DNA from 2 places in the Caulobacter sp. GW821-FHT11A05 genome. Region 2 is predicted to be linked to the other one. Evidence: predicted binding sites of a transcription regulator. Region 2 holds the regulator's gene; the other holds the start of a gene.

Region 1 (11,064 bases), on a different contig from region 2:
CGGATCGGCGCTCGCGCGGTCCTCGCACAGGGCGGCGTAGCGGGCGGCCAGGGCCATGTCGCTCTGGGCCAGGGCCAGTTCCATGTTCGACAGCAGGGCCTCGACGATGTCGAACTCGGCGGCCAGTTCGGCCAGCCGCGCCGGCTCCAGCCCGGCCCGCCCTGCCCCGCCGGCCAGGCCGTACCAGCCCGGCAGCATGATCCGCGCCTGCGACCAGCTGAACACCCAGGGGATGGCCCGCAGGTCCTCGATCCGCCGGCTCTTGGTGCGCGAGGCCGGGCGGCTGCCGATGTTGAGGGTGACGATCTCGGCGATCGGGGTGGCCGACCAGAAGAAGTCCTCGAAACCGGGCGTGTCGTAGACCAGGGCCCGGTAGTGGGCGAAGGCGCCGGCGGCGAGGGCGTCCATGGCCTCCACGGCCTTGGGATGAACCGCCTCATACGGCCGCGCCGTGGCGGTGAGGACGGCGGCGGTCAGACCTTCGAGGTTGCGGCGGGCCGTGGGTTGATCCCCGAAACGTCGGAAGATCATCTCCCCCTGCTCGGTCATCCGCAGGCGGCCCTGAACGGTGCCGGGCGGCTGGGCCAGCACGGCCTCGGCCGCCGGCCCCCCGCCCCGCCCGACCGAGCCGCCCCGGCCGTGGAAAATGCGCAGGCCCACGCCCAGCCGGTCGCATTCGGCGGCCAGCGCCGTGGCGGCGCGGGCCACGCCCCAGCGGGAGGCGACATAGCCGCCGTCCTTGTTGCTGTCGGAATAGCCGACCATCACCTCCTGCACCGGCTTGTCACCGAGCAGGGAGCGGGCGGCGTCAGTCTCCAGCCAGGCGCGCAGCACGGCCGGGCCGGCCTCCAGATCGCCGATGGTCTCGAACAGCGGGCTGACCCGCACGGCGGCGCGCGGCTGGGCGCCGCCCCAGACCAGGCCTGCCTGCTTGAGCAGCACCAGGGGTTCGAGGATGTCGGACACCGTCGCCGACTTGGAGACCACATAGGCGCCGATGGCGGCCGGGCCGTAGTCGGCGATGGCGCGGGCGGCGGCGTCGATGATGGAGAGCTCGCGGGCCGTCTCCTCGCCATAGGCGGTAAAGGGCGAGCGCAGCGGCCGGCGGCTGGCCAGCTCCTCCAGCAGCAGGGCGACGCGGCCGTCCTCGGGCAGGTCGAGGTAGCCGTCGGTGGCGCCGGCCTGGGCCAGCAGCTCGGCGATCACCCGCTCATGGACGTCGGAGTTCTGGCGCAGGTCGACCGCCAGCAGATGGAAGCCGACGGCGCGGGCCAGGGCCAGCAGGGTCTTCAGCCGGCCGCCGACCAGGCGGGCGCCGCCGTTGGCCTCCAGCGAGGCGCGGATGACCTCCAGGTCGGCGATGAAGGCCTCGGGCGCCTCGTAGGCCGGGCCGTCGGGCGGGCTGACGGCATAGGCCACCCGCGCGCCGGTCAGCTTGACCGAGGTGGCGCAGAGGCGGTCGAATATCCACTCGAAGGCCAGGCGGTAGGGCTCGTCGAGGCGGTGGACGCTCGGCTGGTCGGCCTGCAGGGCCAGGGCCAGCAGGGCGTCGGAGGCCGGGCCATAGGCGGTGGAGATGGCCAGGTCGGACCACAGACGGCGCACCTCGCCGGCATAGTGGTCGAGGATCAGCCGGGCCTGCGAGCGCAGGGCCAGGGCCAGGGTTTCGGCCCCGACGCCCGGGTGGCCGTCGCGGTCGCCGCCCAGCCAGGTGCCGAGCTTGAGGATCGGGCCAAGCTCGCCGATCTCCTCGCCCCAGCGGTCGTAGAGTTCGATCAGGGCCGGCAGAATGGCGGTGCGCACCACCGACAGGGCGTTGCGGATCTCGTCCGCGACGGTGATCTTTTCCGGCCGGTAGAGGCGGGTGCGCCAGAGCAGGGCCGTCTCGCGGAACAGGTCTTCGCGGATCTGGCGGTCGAGGCCCGGCGGCAGGTGATGGCGGCGCAGGGCCATCAGCCGGGTGATCTCGACCTGCCGCTCGACCAGGGCCCGGCGGCGCACCTCGGTCGGGTGGGCGGTGAGCACCGGGGTGACCGCCAGGCCGTCCAGCGCCGCGCGGCCGGCTTGGCCGAGGGCTTTCAGGGCGTCGGCCAGGGTGGCGGTCTCGGCCAGGCTCTCGGCCTCGGCCTCCAGGCGGCGGCCGGCGACGTCCTCGCCGATGTTGGCCAGCATCGAGGCGCAGGCGAAGGCGCGGGCCAGAAGCGAGGCCTCGGCGGGGGTGACGGCGTTGAACAGGAAGCCCAGGTGCGGGGCTTCGCCGCCCTCCTCGGCCGCCGCCCGGGCGGTCTCGACCAGGCGGGCGACGTCCTCGCCGTCCAGATAGCGGATGGCCTCGGCGAGCAGTTCGCCGAGCAGGTCCAGGTTCTTGCGAACCTGGCCGTTGGAGGTGGGCGAACCGGTCAGCGGGCCAGCCATCCCCCGTCCACGGGCAGGATGGCGCCATGCACATAGTTCGAGGCCGCCGAGGCCAGGAACACGGCCGCGCCGCCCAGGTCCGACGGCTGGCCCCAACGGCCGGCCGGGATACGCTCGAGGATGGACTTGTTGCGCGCCTCGTCAGCCCTCAGGGCCGTGGTGTTGTTGGTCGAGAAATAGCCGGGCGCGATGGCGTTCACATTGATTCCCTTGGCCGCCCACTCATTGGCCAGCAGGCGGGTCAGACCGGCGATGCCGCTCTTGCTTGCCGCATAGGAAGCCACGCGCACGCCGCCCTGGAAAGACAGCATGGAGGCGATGTTGATCACCTTTCCGGCGCCTTTCCCGACCATCTCGCGGGCGGCCGCCTGGGAGAGGAAGAAGGCGGTCTTCAGGTTGACGTCCATCACCGCATCCCAGTCCTCTTCGGTGAAGTCGAGGGCGTCGTTGCGGCGGATGATGCCGGCGTTGTTGACCAGGATGTCAGGCGCGGCGGCGGCGGCCTTGGCGGCGGCGATAACGTCGCCCGAGACATTGGACTGACCAAGGTCGGCCTCGATGAAATGGAAGGCCCGGCCGGCGGCGCGGACCCCCGTTTCGGTGTCGGTCGCCGCCGAGCGGCCGACGGCGACGATGTCAGCGCCGGCTTCCGCCAAAGCGACAGCCATCGCCTGGCCGAGACCGGTGTTGGCGCCGGTGACCATGGCCGTGCGTCCGGCCAGGCTGAAGAGATCGCTCATGGTGTCAGAGCCTACTTGAGCTGGCAGATGTCGAGGACGTTCATGTCCGTATAGTCCAGGTTCTCGCCGCCCATGGCCCAGATGAAGGCGTAGTTGGCGGTGCCCGAGCCCATGTGGATCGACCAGGGCGGGCTGACCACGGCTTCCTCGTTGGCCACCACGATATGGCGGGCGCTGTCGGGTTCGCCCATGAAGTGGAACACCCGCTCGTCGCCCTTGAGGTCGAAGTAGAAGTAGATCTCAGAGCGGCGATCATGCAGGTGCGGCGGCATGGTGTTCCAGACGCTGCCGGTGTTGAGGATGGTCAGGCCGAGCAGCAGCTGGGCCGACTGGCAGACGCCCGGGATGATGTACTGGTAGATGGTCCGCTCGTTGGAGGTCTCCAGCGACCCGCGTTGCAGGGGCGTGGCCTGGGCGATGTCGATCTTCTTGACCTCGAAGCGGGCGTGGGCCGGGGTCGAGGCGAGGTAGAAGCGAGCCCCCTCCCCTTCGAAGATGACGTCCTTGGTCCCCATCGGCACATAGAGGCCGTCGCGCGGGCCGAGGTCGAAGGCCTGGCCATCGACCGTCACCTTGCCGGCCCCGCCGACGTTGATGATCCCCAGTTCCCGGCGCTCGAGGAAGGGATGACCGGCGGCGCTGGCCGGCTCGGTCTGGTCGGGCAGCTTCAGCGGCGAGGCGCCCGGCGCGGCCCCGCCGATGACGAAGCGTTCGTTGTGGCTGTAGTTGAGGACCACCTGGCCGTCCGCGAACAGGCCGCTGATCAGGTAGCGATCCCGCAGTTGGTCGTTGGTGGCCCCGTCCATCATGTCCGGATGGGTGGCCTGAAGGGTCTTGGCGAACATGCGGCGGTCTCCTCGAACGGTCGTGCTTGTGGTCAGGTAACCGGTGTCATGGATTTGGGCAAGGGCTCACAATGCCCAGTCTTCTCTGTTTACATCATCCCGATCACCCTCGCGAAGGCGAGGGTCCATGCATGGGTTGCCGTTGGCCGGACGGCGGCGGGGACAGGTCGCCACCGCATGGACCCTCGCCTTCGCGAGGGTGGACGGTGGGAGGGGTGACGATCGCACCCGGCGACGAAAGGCCGTCCAATAAAAAAGGACGCCCGCTTTTCAGCGGACGTCCTTAGCTCGCGACCCGCCTGGTGCGGGGCGGGACAGGACGGCGAGGGTGGATCGCGTCACTGTCCCCGGCCGGCCGCGAGCATTCGCTCGGGCGCGGGCCCTATTCCTCGTCGTTGTCCGACGGACCGACCAGCAGTTCTTCCTCGATGTCGGCGGCCTTGCCACGGACCTGGGCCTCGATCTCGGCGGCCATGTCGGGGTTGTTCTTCAGGAATTCGCGGACGTTGTCGCGGCCCTGACCAATGCGCTGGCTGTTCCAGGAGAACCAGCTGCCCGACTTCTCGATGACCCCGGCCTTGACGCCCAGGTCGATGATCTCGCCAAGCTTGGAAATGCCCTGGCCGTACATGATGTCGAACTCGACCTCGCGGAACGGCGGGGCCACCTTGTTCTTGACCACCTTGACCCGGACGTTGTTGCCGATGATCTCGTCGCGCACCTTGACCGAGCCGGTGCGGCGGATGTCGAGGCGGACCGAGGCGTAGAACTTCAGGGCGTTGCCGCCGGTCGTCGTCTCCGGGCTACCGTACATCACCCCGATCTTCATGCGGATCTGGTTGATGAAGATGACGATGGTCTTGGCCTTGTGGATCGAGCCGGTCAGCTTGCGCAGCGCCTGGCTCATCAGACGGGCCTGCAGGCCCGGCAGGCTGTCGCCCATCTCGCCTTCGATTTCGGCGCGCGGCGTCAGGGCCGCAACCGAGTCGATGACGATGATGTCGACGGCGTTCGACCGCACCAGGGTGTCGGTGATCTCCAGGGCCTGTTCGCCGGTGTCCGGCTGCGAGACCAGGAGGTCGTCGAGGTTGACCCCCAGCTTGTGGGCATAGGACGGGTCGAGCGCATGCTCGGCGTCGATGAAGGCGGCGGTGCCGCCGGCCTTCTGGACCTCGGCCACCACATGCAGGGCGAGCGTCGTCTTGCCCGAGCTTTCCGGCCCGTAGATCTCGATGATCCGCCCCTTGGGCAGGCCGCCGATGCCCAGCGCCATGTCGAGGCCGAGCGAGCCGGTGGAGACGCTTTCGATCTCCTCGATCTTGCCCTTCACGCCCAGCTTCATCACCGAGCCCTTGCCGAACGCCCGATCGATCTGGCTCAGCGCCGCTTCCAAAGCGCGCTGCTTGTCACCGTCGTCTTTACCCACGAGCTTCAATGCCGCCTGATTAGCCATACTGATTCCACCTTGTCCCACGATTCTCGCCGGCCCGCCCGACGCGTCGGAGACATATGTGCATGGTTTGTTCTCGTTCGCAATATGTTCTCATTCCGAAAGCGATAAAATGCGCCGACATCGCCGCGACCGGCTGACGCAGGCGCGCGACAACCACCCCTTAAGGTCCGACCGCTAGCAAGGCTGCTGACGTCCGGAGCGCCGCCTTGTCCACCTCTCCCCGCACTCTGCTCGGCTTCGCCTTCGCGGCCGGCGACCTGCTGCTCGAACTGGACGCCGCCGGCATGGTGCTGGAAGCGGTCGGGGCCGCCCAGGCTCTGGTCGGGACGCCCGAGAGCGCCATCGTCGGCCGCCCCCTGGACGCCCTGTTCGACGAGGCCGACGCCCCGCTGCTGGCCGCCATTCTCGAATGCCTCGACGAAGGCCAGCGGCGCGGCCCCGCCACCCTGCGCCTGATCCGCCCCGGGGCGCACGGCGCCGCCGTCACCCTGCGCAAGCTGCCCGGCAACGGCGGCCGCATCTCCTGCGCCCTGGTCTCCGCCCCCCTGCCCAACACCCGCGGCGGCGAGGACGGCATGCACAGCCGCGAGAGCCTCGAAGGCGTCGCCCGCGGTCTGACCGAAGCCGCCCACCTGGCCGGCCGCGAGCTGGAGCTGGCCATGGTCGAGCTGGCCGGGCTCGACGCCGCCCGCCGCGACCTTGCCCCCGCCGCCGCCAAGGCGCTGGAGGCCCGTGTCGCCGGCGCCCTGCGCGCCGAGGCCGGACAGCATGGCGTCGCCGCCCGGCTGGAGGGCGAGCGCTTCGCCCTGCTGCGTGAGGCCGGCGACACCCCCGACATCCTGGCCCGCCGCCTGAGCCGCGCCATCGCCGCCACCTGCGGCGCCGTGCCGATCCACGGCAAGGTGCAGTCGGTGCCGCTGGAGATCGCCTCGCCCAATCGCCTGGCCCGCGCCATGCGCTATGCGCTGGACGACTTCCTGGCCGAGGGCCTGAAGGACACCGCGCCGCAATCGATGGCCGACGCCATGAACCGCTCGGTGCGCCGCACCCTGGCCCGGGCCGGCGAGCTGGGCGCGGCGGTCAGCCAGCGCCGCTTCACCCTCGCCTACCAGCCGGTGGTGCTGCTGGCCGGCGGCAACCTGCACCACCACGAGGCCCTGGTCCGCTTCGAGGACAACGCCAGCCCCTTCGCCATGGTCCGCATGGCCGAGGAGTTCGACCTCATCGAGGAGCTCGACCGCGCCGTTCTCGAACAGGCCATCCGCCGACTGAAGTCCGACCGCTCCGGCGCCCTGCGGCTGGCGGTCAACATCTCCGGCCGCAGCATCGGCTCGGGGCCGTTCGTCGAGGGCCTGCAGCGGCTGATCGCCCAGACCCCGACCCTCGCCCAGCGGCTGATCCTTGAAATCACCGAGAGCGCCGCCATCGACGACCTGGCCCAGGCCAACCGCCACATCCAGGCCCTGCGCGGGCTCGGCAGCGTCGTCTGCCTCGACGACTTCGGGGCCGGCGCCGCCTCCTTCGCCTATCTGCAGACCCTGACCGTCGATGTCGTGAAGATCGACGGCCGCTACGTGCGCGACCTGGCCGGCGGCGGCCGCGACGCCGCCCTGGTGCGCCACCTGGTCCAGCTGTGCCGCGACCTCAAGGTCCGCACCGTTGCCGAGATGGTCGAGACCCGCGAGGTCGAGCAGGCCGTCCTCGACGCCGGCGTCGACTACGCCCAGGGCTGGTACTACGGCCGCCCGGCCGACACCCCCGAACAGCCGATCAAGCACGCCACCGTCGTCAACGCCCGCCGCACGGGCACGACGGACGACTGGCGCTAGCTTCCGCGCACGTCCACCGCCAACAGATAGCCCCGCCCGCGGTAGGTCCGGATGACCTCGCCGCCAGCCGCCAGCCGCCGGCGCAGCCGGCTGATGCGCAGATCCACCGCCCGGCTGTCGTCGGTCCAGTCATGGGCGCTCGACAGGGCCTGCAGCCGGGCCCGCGTCACCACCCGGCCCGGCCGTTCCAGAAGGGCCTTGAGCATCAGGTATTCGGCGCGCGGCAGGCGAACCGCCGCCCCGTCCGGTCCGTACAGGGTCTCCTCCGGCAGGTTCAGCTCGAAGCCGGCGAAGGTCAGCCGGTCGCCGGGGTTGTCATTGGCCGCCGCCTGCCCCTTGAGCCGGCCGCGCAGCACCGCCTTGACCCGGGCCGTCAGCTCGCGGGCGTTGACCGGCTTGGCCATGTAGTCGTCGGCCCCCAGCTCCAGCCCCAGCAGTCGGTCGACCAGGTCGTCGTCCGCCCCCAGCAGGATCACCGCCGGCCGGCCTGGCGCGCTGAGCAGGGTCTGCAGCATGCGCTGGCCGAACTCGGCGGACGGCGGCAGGTCGCAGACCACCGCCGAATAGAGGCATTCGCCCAGCGCCCGGTACATTTCCGGCGGCCCGCCCACCTCGCGGACCTCGCAGTCCTGGGCCTGCAGCCGTTCGGCCAGGGCCTGGCGGTGGCTCTCGTCGCGGTCGACCAGCAGCACGCGCAGACCATCGAAGACAGACAGGGACAAGGCGGACGCTCCGTCAGGATGCCGTGTCTCCCCCTCATGAAAAGTCCGCCCCGCGGGCCCGGGATACATCGTCCCGGAGCCTCGCGGGGACTTGCGGTCACCAGCGCTTCTGGATGGTCAGGAAGGCCCGGCGGCCGCGCAGGTCGTAGCCGTTCAGCGCCGAGGTCCCGACCCGGAACTGCCCGGCCGAGGCGGCCGGCGGGTCCTCGTCGAAGACGTTCTGCAGGCCGGCCGTGACGGTCATGTCGCCGAACGTCTTGCGCACCGACGCCGAGTGATAGGTTTGGAACTCGGTGTACTGCTTGTAGTAGATGTAGTTGTAGTAGGTGCTGCCGACCTTGTAGTCGTAGTTCGAGGCCGAGGCGTAGCGGGTGGACCCGTAGGTGTCCGTGCCGAACAGTTCGGTGTCCGAACCCTTGCCTATGTATTGCGTCATCCAGCTGTAGGTCCAGTCGCCGGTCCGCCAGGTCAGGGTGGTGTTGCCGACGAAATCGGGCCCCCGGTAGTTGTAGGTCGAGCCGTTGTAGTCGTCCTCCGTGCTGCCGAACACGCGGGTGGTGTCCTGCAGCTGCCAGGTGAACTGGGCGGCCAGGGTCAGGTTGCCGGCGTCGAACTCGTGCCGGTACTGGATGGCCAGGTCGACGCCCCGGTTCCGCTGCTCGGCCACGTTGACGTAGCTGTTGTAGACGGTGGTGATCTGGCCGGTGGTGGCGTCACGCTCGAACAGGCTGCAGAACGGGCTGCCGCCGGTCGTGGTGGCGTTGTAGCACTGGTAGAGGATGTTGGCGGCGCCGAACTGGTCGATCTCGTTGTTCACCTGGATGTCGAAGTAGTCGACGGCGACCGACAGATCCATGAACTGCGGGGTGAAGATCACCCCCAGGGTCGAGGCGTCGGAGGTTTCCGCCTTCAGCACCCCTGCCCCGCCGCCGGCCACGATCAGGGCCGAGGAGCCGTAGCCGGCCCAGTCCGAAGCCAGACCCGCCGCGGCGCAGTTGGCCTGGATGCGGGCATTGGTGCTGTCGCCCCAGTTGATGCAGGGATCGATCGTCGTTTGGCCGGCGTAGCTGGTCTGGTTGGCCAGATAGAGCTCATACAAGGCCGGGGCCCGGAACGAGGTGCCCTTGGTGCCGCGCAGCCGCAGCCAATCGTTGATCTGCCAGTTGAGGCCGAACTTGTAGGTGCTGTCGCTGCCGAAGCTGGAGACGTCGGTGTAGCGGCCCGACACCGACAGATCGAGCAGCTCGATGCCCGGCACGCCCTTGAGGATCGGGATCGACAGCTCGCCGTAGATCTCCTTGGTCTCGTCCGAGCCATAGGTGTGGCCGGCGGCGGTCAGGCCCCAGTTGTTGCTGTTGACCGACTCGCGGCCGGGCTGGTCGTCGATCTTGTCATGCCGGTAGACGACGCCGAACGCCGCCCCGACCGGACCGGCTGGCAGGTTGAACAGGTCGCCCGAGGCGCTGGCCTCGACCGTGTACTGCTCATAGTCGGTGTGGCCGGTGTCGACCCCGAACAGGAAGGCCTTTTCCGCCTCGGTGAACTGGCCGGACAGGATGCGGGCGCTGGACCAGGGGATGCCGGTGCTGGGCAGGGTGGAGCAGTCGCCGCCGGAGATGGTGATGGCCGCCTGGTTGCAGGCCACGCCGTAGGCCGTCGTCGCCAGGACGCGGTCGTTGTAGACCGAGCTGATCGAGTACTCGCCGCGCGACAGGCCGTACTGGGCATAGGCGTCCCAGCTCCAGGTCGCCAGCGGACCGCCGCCGAAGTCGCCCTTCAGCCCGACCAGGGCGCGGTAGTAGTCGACGTCCTGCTTGCTGTCATAGGGGATGGAGATGACCGGATAGACCGTGCCGCCGCTGATGCCCGCCGCGGCGTATTTGTTGTTCGGATTGCTGTTCGACAGGGTCGGGAACAGCTGGCGGGTGCTGTCCTGCTCGGAGGTGCGGTTGTTGTAGAGCGCCTCGCCGTACAGCGTCATGTGCGGGGTGATGTCGAAGCCGCCGGCGGTGTAGAGGGTGGCCCGCTCGACCGGGCTGATGATCGTCGAGCGGTTCCAGTTGGGGCTCGCATAGTTGGCGTAGGCGAAGGTGTCCGGATAGTTGGCCCGGCCCTGGCGCGCCATGTCGGCGAACGGCGAGTTGTTGCCATTCGCGGCGGTCGGATAGGTCACCCCGTCCTTGAGGTACTGCATGTAGCCGTAGGCCGAGGAGTAGAGGACGTTGTTGATCTGGTTGTAGCACTTGTACTCGTTGGTGCCGTATTCGTAGTAGTCGGCCCGCTGGCCGGTGTCAGGATCGACGACGTAGTCGGCGGCGCACTGGGTGTCTTCCCGGTCGCCGCGGCGCAGGGCCACCTGCTCGTAGTAGTTGGCGGCAAAGGTGATGTAGCCGCGGTCGAAGGTCTTACCCCAGGCCCCGTCGATGCTGTACTGCTCGCCGCCCGACTGGAAGGGGATGTTGGCGTTGACCGTCACCTTGCCGCCATCGAGGTTGGTCTGGGTGATGTAGTTGACCACCCCGGCCACCGCGTCCGAGCCGTAGACCGAGGAGGCGCCGTCCTTCAGGATCTCGACCCGCTCGACCAGCGAGCTGGGGATGGTGTTGAGGTCGGCCGGTCCGACCGTGCCGCGCACCCCGGCCGGCGGCAGGCGACGGCCGTTGAACAGCACCAGGGTGCGGGTGGCGCCAAGGCCCCGCAGCGAGATGGTGTTGACCCCCGGTCCGCCGGTGACGACGTAGCCGGTCAGGCTGTTGTTGACCTGGAACGAGCCGCCGGTGACCGACGAGCTCTGCAGGATCTCGGCGGTGTCGACCAGGCCGGCCAGCGAGGCCTGGTCGGCGGTGATCACCTGCACCGGCATCGCGCTGTTGTATTCCGAACGCTTGATCCGCGAGCCGGTGACGACCAGGGCCTCGACGTCGCCCTCATCCTCTTCGTCTGCGGTGGCGGTGGGCGGAGTCTGGGCAGCTGGAGCCGGCTTGGTCTGCGCCGTCGCCGGCGCGCCGAAACCCGCCGCCGCCAGACCCACCAGGGCCGTGGCGCCCATCAACTTCAGTC
Region 2 (11,064 bases):
GATCGCCGCCGTGGCCCTGCGCATCGGTTTTGCCCTGATCACTGTGCAGCTCCTGGCCATCATCGGCCTGCTGCTGGCCGGCGGCGTGCTGCTGCTCTGGGTCTGCTGGAAGATGTGGCGCGAGATGCGCGACACCGCCGCCCACGACGAGGCCCAGGCCGAGGCCGCCCTCGACAACGATCCGAACACCGTGCCGCACGTCAAACCGGCCAAGTCCTTCAAGGCCGCCTTCCTGCAGATCCTCATCGCCGACGTCTCGATGAGCCTGGACAACGTCCTGGCCGTCGCCGGCGCCGCCCGCGAACACCCGGCCATCATGGTCTTCGGCCTGCTGCTCAGCATCGCCTTGATGGGCGTCGCCGCCACCTGGATCGCCAGGCTGCTGCACAAATACCGCTGGATCGGCTACGTCGGCCTGGCCATCGTCCTCTACGTCGCCCTGCACATGATCTGGGAAGGCCACCGCGAAGTCGTCGCCCGCACCCACAACGAAGCGGCCTACAACGAGGTCGCGCCGGCCTTCCTGGACATCACCCCGCAAGAGGCGGCCGAGTACCGGCGGGAAACGCCGGCCAAGGGGCACTGAGCCCTTCTCCCGCTCGTCGGGAGAAGGTGGCCCCCGAAGGGGGTCGGATGAGGGCAGCACCGGCTTTTCAATTTCGAGCGTGTTCTGGCGCGGATCGGCGCCGTCGCCAACCTTCCGGAGCCGGCGCCGCCCTCACCCGGCCGCTGCGCGGCCACCCTCTCCCGACAAGCGGGAGAGGGATCGCTACTGCGAAATCTCCACTCGCGCCTTGGGCTCAAAACTTCCCGGCGCCGGCGCGGTTAGCATCGCAAAGGCCAACGCCAGGGCCGCCACGGCCCACAGTCCCGCCGCCCCGATCGCCGCCCAGGTCGAATCCCGCGGCAGCGGCGCTTTCAGCAGCCCGCGCGCATAGGCGATCGCCTCAGGTTCGATGGTGGTGGGGGCGGAATCGGAGGCGGCCATGCCTGGATCATCGCCAGACCCCGACAAACCGCAAGGCGCCCCGTTCCCCTGCCGGATCATCCCCGCTAGAAGCACCCCATGATCCTGGTGATCGATAACTACGACAGCTTCACCTACAACCTCGTCCATTACCTGAACGAGCTTGGGGCCCAGACGCTTGTCCGGCGCAACGATGCGCTGACCGTGCAGGAGGCGCTGGGTCTCCGGCCGGCCGCCATCCTGCTGTCGCCCGGTCCCAAGGCCCCGGCCCAGGCCGGCATCTGCCTGCCCCTGCTGCGCGGCGCCCCCGACGACCTGCCGATCTTCGGGGTCTGTCTCGGCCACCAGGCCATGGGCGAGGCCTATGGCGGCGACGTCATCCGCGCCAAGGCCATCATGCACGGCAAGACCAGCCCGATCCTCCATGAGGGGGCCAGCGTCTTCAAAGGCCTGCCCAGCCCCTTCACCGCCACCCGCTACCACAGCCTGGCCGTCGATCGCGCCACCCTGCCGGACGACCTGGTGGTCACCGCCTGGACCGAGGACGGCGAGATCATGGGCCTGGCCCACAGGACGCGGCCCGTGCACGGGGTGCAGTTCCACCCCGAGTCCATCGCCACAAATTGCGGCCACCAGCTGCTGGGCAACTTCCTCGACCTGGCTGGCGTGCCGCGCACGGCCATGGTGTGAGCGTGCCCGCCATCCGCACCCCACACACCGATCATGCTCGCGCAGGCGAGCATCCACGCATAGCCAGCCCTGGGCTGTCGGCCGCGAGGTTGGGGCGCCAGGCCCGCCTTCCGGGCGACCTCAACCCGCGCATGGATGCTCGCCTTCGCGAGCATAATCGGAGGTTGGCGGTAAAGGCCCACACCTCCCCGACCAGCAAAGCCCCATAATGTCCGACGCCTTCAAGCCCCTCCTCGCCCGCCTGGCGGACGGACAGACCCTGTCGGAGGATGACGCCGAGGCCTTCTTCGCCGCCTGCCTGCGCGGCGAGCCGACCGCGGCCCAGATCGCCGCCGCCGTCACCGCCATCCGCCTGCGCGGCGAGACGGTGGGCGAGCTGACCGCCTGCGCCCGCGCCATGCGCCGGGCCGCCGTCACCCTCGACCACCCCTATGACGTGGTCGACACCTGCGGCACCGGCGGCGACGGCCTGCACACCTTCAACATCTCCACCGCCAGCGCCCTGGTGGCGGCCGGCGGCGGCCTGAAGATCGCCAAGCACGGCACCCGCGCCCTCTCCTCAAAGTCCGGCTCGTCGGACGTTCTGGCCGCGCTCGGCGTCAAGATCGACGCGGGCCTGGAGCAACAGCGCAAGGCGCTGGACGACGCCAACATCTGCTTCCTGTTCGCCCCGGCCCACCACGGCGCCATGCGCCACGTGCTGCCGATCCGGGCCGAGCTCGGCTTCCGCACCATCTTCAACCTGCTGGGCCCGTTGTCGAACCCGGCCGGGGCCAAACGCCAGGTGCTGGGCGTCTACGACCCCCGTCTCCTCGAACCGCTGGCCCGTGTGCTGGGCGCGCTCGGGGCCGAACGGGCCTGGACCGTCCATGGCTCGGGCATGGACGAAATGACCGTCACCGGTCCGACCATGGTCTGCGAATGGCGCGACGGCGGGGTGCGCAACTTCAACATCACGCCGGACGCCGTCGGCCTGCAGAAGCACAGCCTCGACGAACTGACCGGCGGATCGCCGGAAGTGAACGCCGCCGCCCTGACCCGCATGATCGACGGTGAAAAGGGCGCCTACCGCGACGTGGTCCTGCTCAACGCCGCCGCCGCCTTCCTGATCGGCGACAAGGTCGAGACCCTGCGCGAGGGCGTCGAGCTGGCCGCCGCCGTCATCGACGACGGCCGCGCCAAGGCGGCCCTGGCCGGCCTCATCGCCGCCACCCACAGCTGATGGCCGACATTCTCGCCAGGATCGCCGCCTACAAGCGCGAAGACGTCGCCGCCCGCAAACGCGCCCGCCCGACGGTCGACGCCAGCGGCGCCTCGGCCCCGCGCGGCTTCCGCAAGGCGCTGGAAGCCAGATCCGCCGACCGCCTCGCCCTGATCGCCGAGATCAAGAAGGCCTCCCCGTCCAAGGGCCTGATCCGCGCCGACTTCGACCCGCCGGCCCTGGCCAAGGCTTACGAAGCCGGCGGCGCCGCCTGCCTGTCGGTGCTCACCGACGGCCCCAGCTTCCAGGGCGATGACGCCTACCTCGTCGCCGCCCGGGCCCAGGTCGCCCTGCCCTGCATCCGCAAGGACTTCCTGGTCGATCCCTGGCAGGTGGCCGAGAGCCGGGCGCTGGGCGCCGACGCCATCCTGGTCATCATGGCCATGATCGACGACGCCGTTGCCGCCGACCTGATGGCCGAGGCCGCCCGCCTGGGCATCGACGCCCTGGTCGAGGTCCACGACGAGGCCGAACGCGATCGGGCCTTAGGGCTCGGCGCCACCCTGCTCGGCGTCAACAACCGCGACCTGCGCAGCTTCGTCGTCGACCTGGCCGTCACCGAACGCCTGGCGGTCGATCTTCCCGCCGACATCCTCCTGGTCACCGAAAGCGGCGTCTTCACCCCCGCCGACGCCGCCCGCATGGCCAAGGCCGGGGCCCGGGCCATGCTGGTCGGCGAAAGCCTGATGCGCCAGGCGGACGTGACGGCGGCGACGCGGGCGCTGTTGGCCGCCTGAATAAGTCTAGACATATTCATTTTAGGGGTCCGGCAAGCGGCCTCGCGACCCCCCTGAAACCCACACCGATTATGCCGCGCCCCAAACGCCGAATGTAGGTCGGCCAACGACAAGCCGGCCAACCTCCGGCGACAGCCGACCAACAACCCGACCAACGCTCCGGCCTACATTCGCGCAGCCTCGGCCAACCGCCGGGTCACCCTTTTTCCAACGATTTCAATCCTCAATCAGCGCTCCAGCCCCCTGGCCGGCCAATCGCGCGGTATAATGGTTGGCCGCTTCGATAACAGCCGCGCCGCCGCCATCGCGGTTAACTTGACAGAAAGAAAGAACACCTAGAGAACATTGCCATCGTTTGCGATTTGTTCCCACTGAATCGCGCCTGGAGAGCCTTCGCCATGCTGACCCGCAAGCAGCACGAACTTCTGATGTTCATCCATGAACGCATCAAGGAATCCGGCGTCTCGCCCTCCTTCGACGAGATGAAGGATGCGCTGGACTTGGCCTCCAAGTCCGGCATCCACCGGCTGATCACGGCGCTGGAAGAGCGCGGTTTCCTGCGCCGCCTGGCCCACCGGGCCCGGGCGCTGGAGGTGGTCAAGCTGCCGCAGCAGGCGACGACCTCGGCTCCGGCCGGCGGCCGCCAGACCTTCAAGCCGCAGGTGGTCGAAGGCTCCCGCGCCGCGATGAGCACGCCCGAGCCGGCCAACGATGTGCGCGAGCTCTCCATCCTTGGCCGCATCGCCGCCGGGGTGCCGATCGAGGCCATCCAGCATGAGCGCGACAAGCTGCAGGTGCCGGAAAGCATGCTGGGCGCCGGCGAACACTACGTTCTCGAGGTCGAGGGTGATTCGATGATCGAGGCCGGCATCCTCAACGGCGACTACGTCGTCATCCGCCGCACCGACCAGGCCACCAGCGGCGAGATCGTCGTCGCCCTGGTCGAGGGCGAGACCGCCACCTTGAAGCGCCTGCGCCGCAAGGGGGCCTCCATCGCCCTGGAAGCGGCCAACCCCAAGTACCAGACCCAGATCTACGGCCCCGACCAGGTGGCCGTGCAGGGCAAGCTGGTCGGCCTCATCCGCCGCTATCACTGATGGTCCAGGGCCTGACCCCTCTCAGGGGTTGGGCCCAGACGATCCGCCAGCCATCGCCCCGGCGATAGAGCTCGGCGGAGCCGCCTTCCCTGAAGTCGGCGGCGCTCAGGATCAGGTCGGATCGGCAGTCTTGCGGAGCCTCCGACCGGAACACGACAACCCTGGCCCGGCATAGCTCGGCCAGGGTTTTCTCATCGGGGACACGGCGCTGGTTCCACTGCGCCACCTCACCCAGACACCGGCGGCGATTGCAGTCGAAAAGGTCGGGCGAGTCCGCATCATCCAGGGTCAGCCCCCGCCGGCGCGACCAGACCTCCAGGGCGAAGCGCCGGCTGTCCGGCCGGGCGGCAATCGCCGTCTCCCCCTGTCGCACGGCCAGAGCCGATCCGTCGGAGGCAATCCAAAGGTCAGGCGGCGCCGGGCGGGGCCAGAGGGCGACGGTCAAGGCCAGGGGAATACCCAGCCAGCGCAGTCTGCCCTGCCAAAGGCAGAGGATCAGGATGCCCAGGAAGGCGACAGGCAGGGTCCAGGCTGGTCCGCTGGCCACGGTGACCTGGGCGCCCGGTGTCTGCGCCGTCTGGCCGGCGATGGACAGCATCAGGTCGATGGACCAGCCGGCGACGCCGAGGAAGGGCCCGCCGAGGCCCAGCGGCTCCAACGCCGCGCCGACGGCCAGGAAGGGCATCATCACGAAGCTGGAGATCGGCGCGACCAGCAGATTGGCGACCAGGCCGTAGGAGGCGACCCGGTTGAAGTGGTGCATGGCGAAGGGCCCGGTGGCGAGCCCGGCCACCAGGCTCATGGCGATGCTGGCGACGATCCAGACCCCGACCGCCTGTGGCCAGCGGATCCACCAGGGCGTCGAGATCTCCTTCACCGGCCGGGGCAGCAGTTCGACCAGCGCCACCAGGGCGGCGGTGGCGGCGAAGCTCATCTGGAAACCGGGCTCCGTGGCGGCCTCGGGATACAGGATCAGGATGACCATGGCCGCCACGGCCAGGGCGTCGAGGCTGATGGCCCGGCGGTCGAACAGGATGGCCAGGAAGGCGACGCCGGCGGTGATCGCCGCCCGCACGGCCGGCGATGGCGCGCCGGAGACGATCAGGTAGGTCCCGACGGCGGCCATGCCCAGCAGGGCGGCGGCCCTCTTGCCGTCGATCCGCAGCGCCAGCCAGGGCCATGCGGCGATCAGCAGCCGCGCCATGGCGAAGGCGAAGCCGCCGACGATGGCCATGTGCAGGCCGGAGATGGAGATGATGTGCGCCAATCCCGAAGCCCGCATGGCGTCGGTCTGTTCCCGGGTGATCCAGGCCTCGTGCCCGGTGACCATGGCGGCGGCCAGTCCGCCGGAGTGTTCGCCCATTCGATCGACGATGCGGCGCGCCAGGCTCCAGCGCATGGCGTTGACGCCCATGGCCCAGCGCAGGGCCAATGGCGGCTCCGCCAGGGCGATGACCTGCGGCGCCGACACCGAGAAGCCGACGCCGCCGACCCGATCGAACCAGGCGTCGCGGGCGAAGTCATACGATCCGGGACTGGACGGCGGCGGCGGCGGTCCAAGGCCGGCGCGAAGCCGCACGGCCTGCCCAGGCCCCACCACCGCGCCCTGGTCGACGGTGAGCCGCACGCGGTACGGCAGCTGGTCCTGCTCCACCCCCTCAATCCGCGTCGGTGCAATCAGCAGCCGGCCGCCGCTGGAGCCCGGGCTGGCCACGTCCAGCACCCAGCCCTCGACGATGGTCGGCTTGTCGAAGTTGGGCGCGACCGGGGCCCGCACCAGTTCGGTCCTGACCTTCCCCGCCACCCCGCCGAGTACGATCAGCGCGGCGAGCCCGGCGACCAGGAACCACCCGCCGCCGCGCGTCAGCCGATGGGTAAGCCAGGCCGCCGCCACCGCCAGGGCGCCCAGCAGCAGCGCCAGCCACAACGCCGGCTCCTGCTTCAGCGCCATGTATCCCGCCGCCCCGAACCCGAAAGCGACCGGGGCCCAGAGGCGCCATCTCATCCGCTGAGCGATGACCTCGTCGAGCAGGGTGGGACCGCCCCGAATCCATGTGCTAAGACGCCCGCCCAATCGAGCGGTCCGAGATCCGATGTCCTCCACTACCCCCGTCGTCACACGGTTCGCCCCCTCGCCTACCGGCTCGCTCCACATTGGAGGGGCAAGGACGGCGTTGTTCAACTCCCTGTATGCGCGCCACACCGGCGGCAAGTTCCTGCTGCGCATCGAGGACACCGACCGCGAACGCTCGACCGAGGCCAATGTGCAGGTCATCCTCGACGGCCTGCGCTGGCTGGGCCTGGAATGGGACGGCGAGCCGACCTTCCAGTTCGCCCGCGCCGACCGCCACCGCGAGGCCGTGCAGCAGCTGCTCGACAGCGGCGCCGCCTACCGCTGCTGGCTGTCCGGCGACGAGCTGACCGCCGCCAAGGAAGCCGCCCGCGCCGCCGGCCATGCCCTGCGCTCGCCCTGGCGCGACAAGACCCCCACCGCCGCCGACCTGGCCACGCCGCACGTCGTCCGCTTCAAGGGCCCCAAGAACGGCGACGTCATCGTCCGCGACCTGGTCCAGGGCGACGTCACTTTCCGCAACCGCGATCTCGACGACCTGATCGTGCTGCGCTCGGACGGCGGGCCGACCTACAACCTGGCGGTCATCGTCGACGACCACGACATGGGCGTCACCCATGTCATCCGCGGCGACGACCACCTGAACAACGCCGCCCGCCAGACCCTGATGTACCAGGCCCTTGGCTGGGACGTCCCGGCCTTCGCCCATGTGCCGATGATCAACGGCGAGGACGGCGCCAAGCTGTCCAAACGCCATGGAGCCCAGGCGGTCGGTGAGTTCGCCGACATGGGCTATCTGCCCGAAGCCCTGCGCAACTACCTGGTCCGGCTGGGCTGGAGCCACGGCGACGACGAGCTGTTCAGCGACGAGCAGGCCGCCGAGTGGTTCGATGTCGCGGATGTGAACAAGGCCGCCGCCCGCCTCGACTGGGCCAAGCTCAACCATGTCAACGCCCACTACATCAAGCTGGCCGACGACAGCCGCCTCGCGGGCCTGGTCGCCGAGGTCTTCGCCCGACGGGGGACGCCCCTCGGCGAGCCGCAGATCGCCCGTCTGGCCGAGGCCATGCCGGGCCTCAAGGACCGCGGCAAGACGCTGCTGGAGCTGGCCGATCAGGCCCTCTTCCTGTTCGCCCAACGCCCTGTTTCCATTGACGAAAAGACCCGTGGCCTGCTGACCGACGAGACCGCCGCGCGCCTGCGCCGCCTTGCCGACGCCCTCGCCAGACAGAACGACTGGTCGGCCGAGGCGCTCGCCGCCTGGCTCAAGGCGTTTGCCGAATCCGAGGGCGTGGGCTTTGGCAAGATCGGCCCGCCGCTGCGCGGAATCGTCAGTGGCGGCCACCCCTCTCCCGATATGGGCATTACCCTGAGCGTGCTCGGAAAGGTCGAGACTCTCGGCCGTATTGAGGATGCGCTTTCGCCCGCCAAATGAGGCGCTATAAGGCGTCCCGAACAGACGTTTACCTATCGACTTGAAAGGACCTCGCCGCATGGCTGACAAGGCGACGCTGACCATCGGCGACCAGACCTATGACCTGCCGATCCTCAAGGGGACGACGGGTCCCGACGTAATGGACGTGCGCAAGTTCTACGCGGACTCCGACCTCTTCACCTTCGACCCCGGCTTCACCTCGACGGCCAGCTGCGAGAGCAAGATCACCTATATCGACGGTGACGCCGGCATCCTGCTGCACCGCGGCTACCCGATCGACCAGCTGGCCGAGAAGTCGAGCTTCCTGGAAGTCTGCTACCTGCTCCTGCACGGCGAGCTGCCCAGCGCCGCCGAGTTCGAGAAGTTCGACCACAACATCACCTACCACACGATGTTGCACGCCCAGTTCGACCGCTTCTTCGAGGGCTTCCGCCGCGACGCCCATCCGATGGCGATCATGACCGGCGCGGTCGGCGCCCTGTCGGCCTTCTACGCCGACAGCATCAACGTCGATGACGCCCGCGAGCGCGAGATCAGCGCCCACCGCCTGATCGCCAAGATGCCGACCATCGCCGCCCGCGCCTTCAAGTACCACATGGGCCAGCCCTTCGTGTCGCCGCGCAACAACCTCTCCTACTCGGAGAACTTCCTGCGCATGTGCTTCGCGGTGCCGGCCGAGGACTGGAAGCCCAACCCGATCCTGACCCGGGCCATGGACCGGATCTTCATCCTGCACGCCGACCACGAGCAGAACGCCTCGACCTCGACCGTCCGCCTGGCCGGTTCGTCGGGCGCCCATCCGTTCGCCTGTATCGCCGCCGGCATCGCCTGCCTCTGGGGGCCCAGCCACGGCGGCGCCAACCAGGAAGCCCTGGAGATGCTCGAAGAGATCGGGACGGTCGACAAGATCCCCGAGTTCATCGAGGGGGTAAAGGCCCGCAAGTACAAGCTGATGGGCTTCGGCCACCGGGTGTACAAGAACTTCGACCCGCGGGCGACCGTGATGCAGAAGACCTGCCACGAGGTGCTCGGCGAGCTGGGCATCAACGACCCGCTGCTGGAAGTGGCCATGGAGCTGGAGAAGATCGCCCTCAGCGATCCCTACTTCATCGAGCGCAAGCTGTACCCGAACATCGACTTCTATTCGGGCATCACCCTGCGGGCCATGGGCTTCCCCTCGACCATGTTCACCGTGCTGTTCGCCCTGGCCCGCACGGTCGGCTGGATCAGCCAGTGGAAGGAAATGTTCGAGGATCCGGGCCGCAAGATCGGCCGCCCGCGCCAGCTCTACACCGGCGCCACCAAGCGCGACTACGTCGCCATCGACAAGCGCTGATGACGGCCGGCGTGGTGCGGATCGCTCCCATCGCGCCAGACCAGCTGCCGGCCCTCATGCCGGCGCTGAGCGAGATTCTGATCGAAACAGTGGGGCTGGGGGCCAGTGTCGGGTTCCTGGCCCCTCTGTCTTTGGACGAGGCCGCAGCCTTCTGGACCAAGATCGGCGAGGCGCTGGAGAGCGGCGAGCGGCTGATGTGGGGCGCCTGGGCCGGCAAGCGGCTGGTCGGGACGGTGCAGATCGTCGTCGGCATGCCCGGCAACCAGCAGCACCGCGTGGATCTCGTGAAACTGATGACCCACCCGGCCCACCGCGGCGGCGGCATCGGCGCGGCCCTGACGAAGGCGGCGGAGGCCGAGGCGGCGCGGCTGGGCAAGAGCCTGATCGTGCTCGATACGGTGGCTGACAATCCCGCCCAGCGCCTCTACGAGCGGCTGGGCTACACGGCGGCTGGGGTGATCCCCGACTACGCCCGTTCCAGCGCCGGCCCGCTGGAGCCGACCTGCATCATGTTCAAGCGGATCGTTCCGCCAGGAGCTTGAGCACCGCCTCGGCGGCCTTGTCGGCCGGGTCGCCGTCGGGGCGGCCCATCTTGGCCACCGCCTGGAACTGGGCCTCGATCTGGATGCGGCGCAGTTCCTCGGAGTCGAGTCGGTCGCCGATGGCCGAGGCCAGCATCGGGCCGTTGCAGTCGGTCTGCAGGAGTTCGGGCGCCACGGTGTCCTGGGCGGCGATGTTGAACATCGTCACCCAGGGCGACTTGAAGACCAGCATGACCAGCCGATAGCTGACTGGTCCCAGCCGGTAGCCGACGACCATGGGACAGCCCGCCAAGGCCAGTTCGGTGGTCACCGTGCCGCTGCAGGCCAGGGCCACCGTGCCGGCGGCGAAGGCGTCGTCCTTCAGCGTGGCGTCCTCAAGGACATGCACCGGGAACGGCCAGGCGGCGATCCTGTCCTTGACCATGCCCGCCACCGTCGCCGCCAGCGGCATGACCACCTGCAGGTTCGGCCGGTCGGCCTTGAGCCGCAGGATGGCGTCCTCGAAGGGCGGGAAGACGTGTTTGATCTCGGCCGGCCGGCTGCCGGGCAGGACCAGCAGGATGGGGTCCTCGGGACCGGCCTTGATGTGGGCGCGCAGGCGGCCGGGGTCAGCGCCGGAGAAGTCGCGGATCAGGGTGGGATTGCCGACCGTGGTCACGGGCAGGCCCTCGCGCTCGAACCAGGGGGCGTCGAAGCCGTGGATGGAGAGCAGGTGGTCGACGGACCTGGCCAGGGTCCTGGCCCGCCCCGGCCGGCTGGCCCAGACCTGCGGGCCGACATACTTCACCAGCGGCAGCCTGGGGTCGAGTTTGCGCAGGGCGTGGGCGACGCGCAGCGTGAAGCCCCAGCTGTCGATCAGGACGGCGATGTCAGGCTTCTCGTGGGCCGCCAGGGCGGCGGTCTCGACGACCCGGCGGCGGACCATCGG

The links. The regulator LexA, encoded in region 2, represses DNA repair genes until DNA is damaged. The targets are predictions, from matches to a motif close to ATGTTCNCNANNTGTTCT.
Region 1: the regulator LexA is predicted to act here: its motif matches at 5,527-5,544, upstream of recA (recombinase RecA).

The regions. Positions count from the first base shown of each region.
Region 1 is NZ_JBXASF010000003.1:115,037-126,100, forward strand. Features, by position in the region: gene ppc (phosphoenolpyruvate carboxylase) at 1-2,415, opposite strand, end outside; gene kduD (2-dehydro-3-deoxy-D-gluconate 5-dehydrogenase KduD) at 2,400-3,155, opposite strand; gene kduI (5-dehydro-4-deoxy-D-glucuronate isomerase) at 3,167-4,000, opposite strand; gene recA (recombinase RecA) at 4,383-5,453, opposite strand; gene AC1RSK_RS06585 (EAL domain-containing protein) at 5,660-7,282, shown strand; gene AC1RSK_RS06590 (response regulator transcription factor) at 7,279-8,004, opposite strand; gene AC1RSK_RS06595 (TonB-dependent receptor plug domain-containing protein) at 8,102-11,064, opposite strand, start outside.
Region 2 is NZ_JBXASF010000021.1:25,365-36,428, reverse strand. Features, by position in the region: gene AC1RSK_RS22250 (TerC family protein) at 1-586, shown strand, start outside; gene AC1RSK_RS22245 (hypothetical protein) at 770-988, opposite strand; gene AC1RSK_RS22240 (anthranilate synthase component II) at 1,067-1,657, shown strand; gene trpD (anthranilate phosphoribosyltransferase) at 1,866-2,879, shown strand; gene trpC (indole-3-glycerol phosphate synthase TrpC) at 2,879-3,655, shown strand; gene lexA (transcriptional repressor LexA) at 4,054-4,752, shown strand; gene AC1RSK_RS22220 (ComEC/Rec2 family competence protein) at 4,733-6,703, opposite strand; gene gltX (glutamate--tRNA ligase) at 6,846-8,258, shown strand; gene gltA (citrate synthase) at 8,317-9,594, shown strand; gene AC1RSK_RS22205 (GNAT family N-acetyltransferase) at 9,594-10,136, shown strand; gene lpxB (lipid-A-disaccharide synthase) at 10,108-11,064, opposite strand, start outside.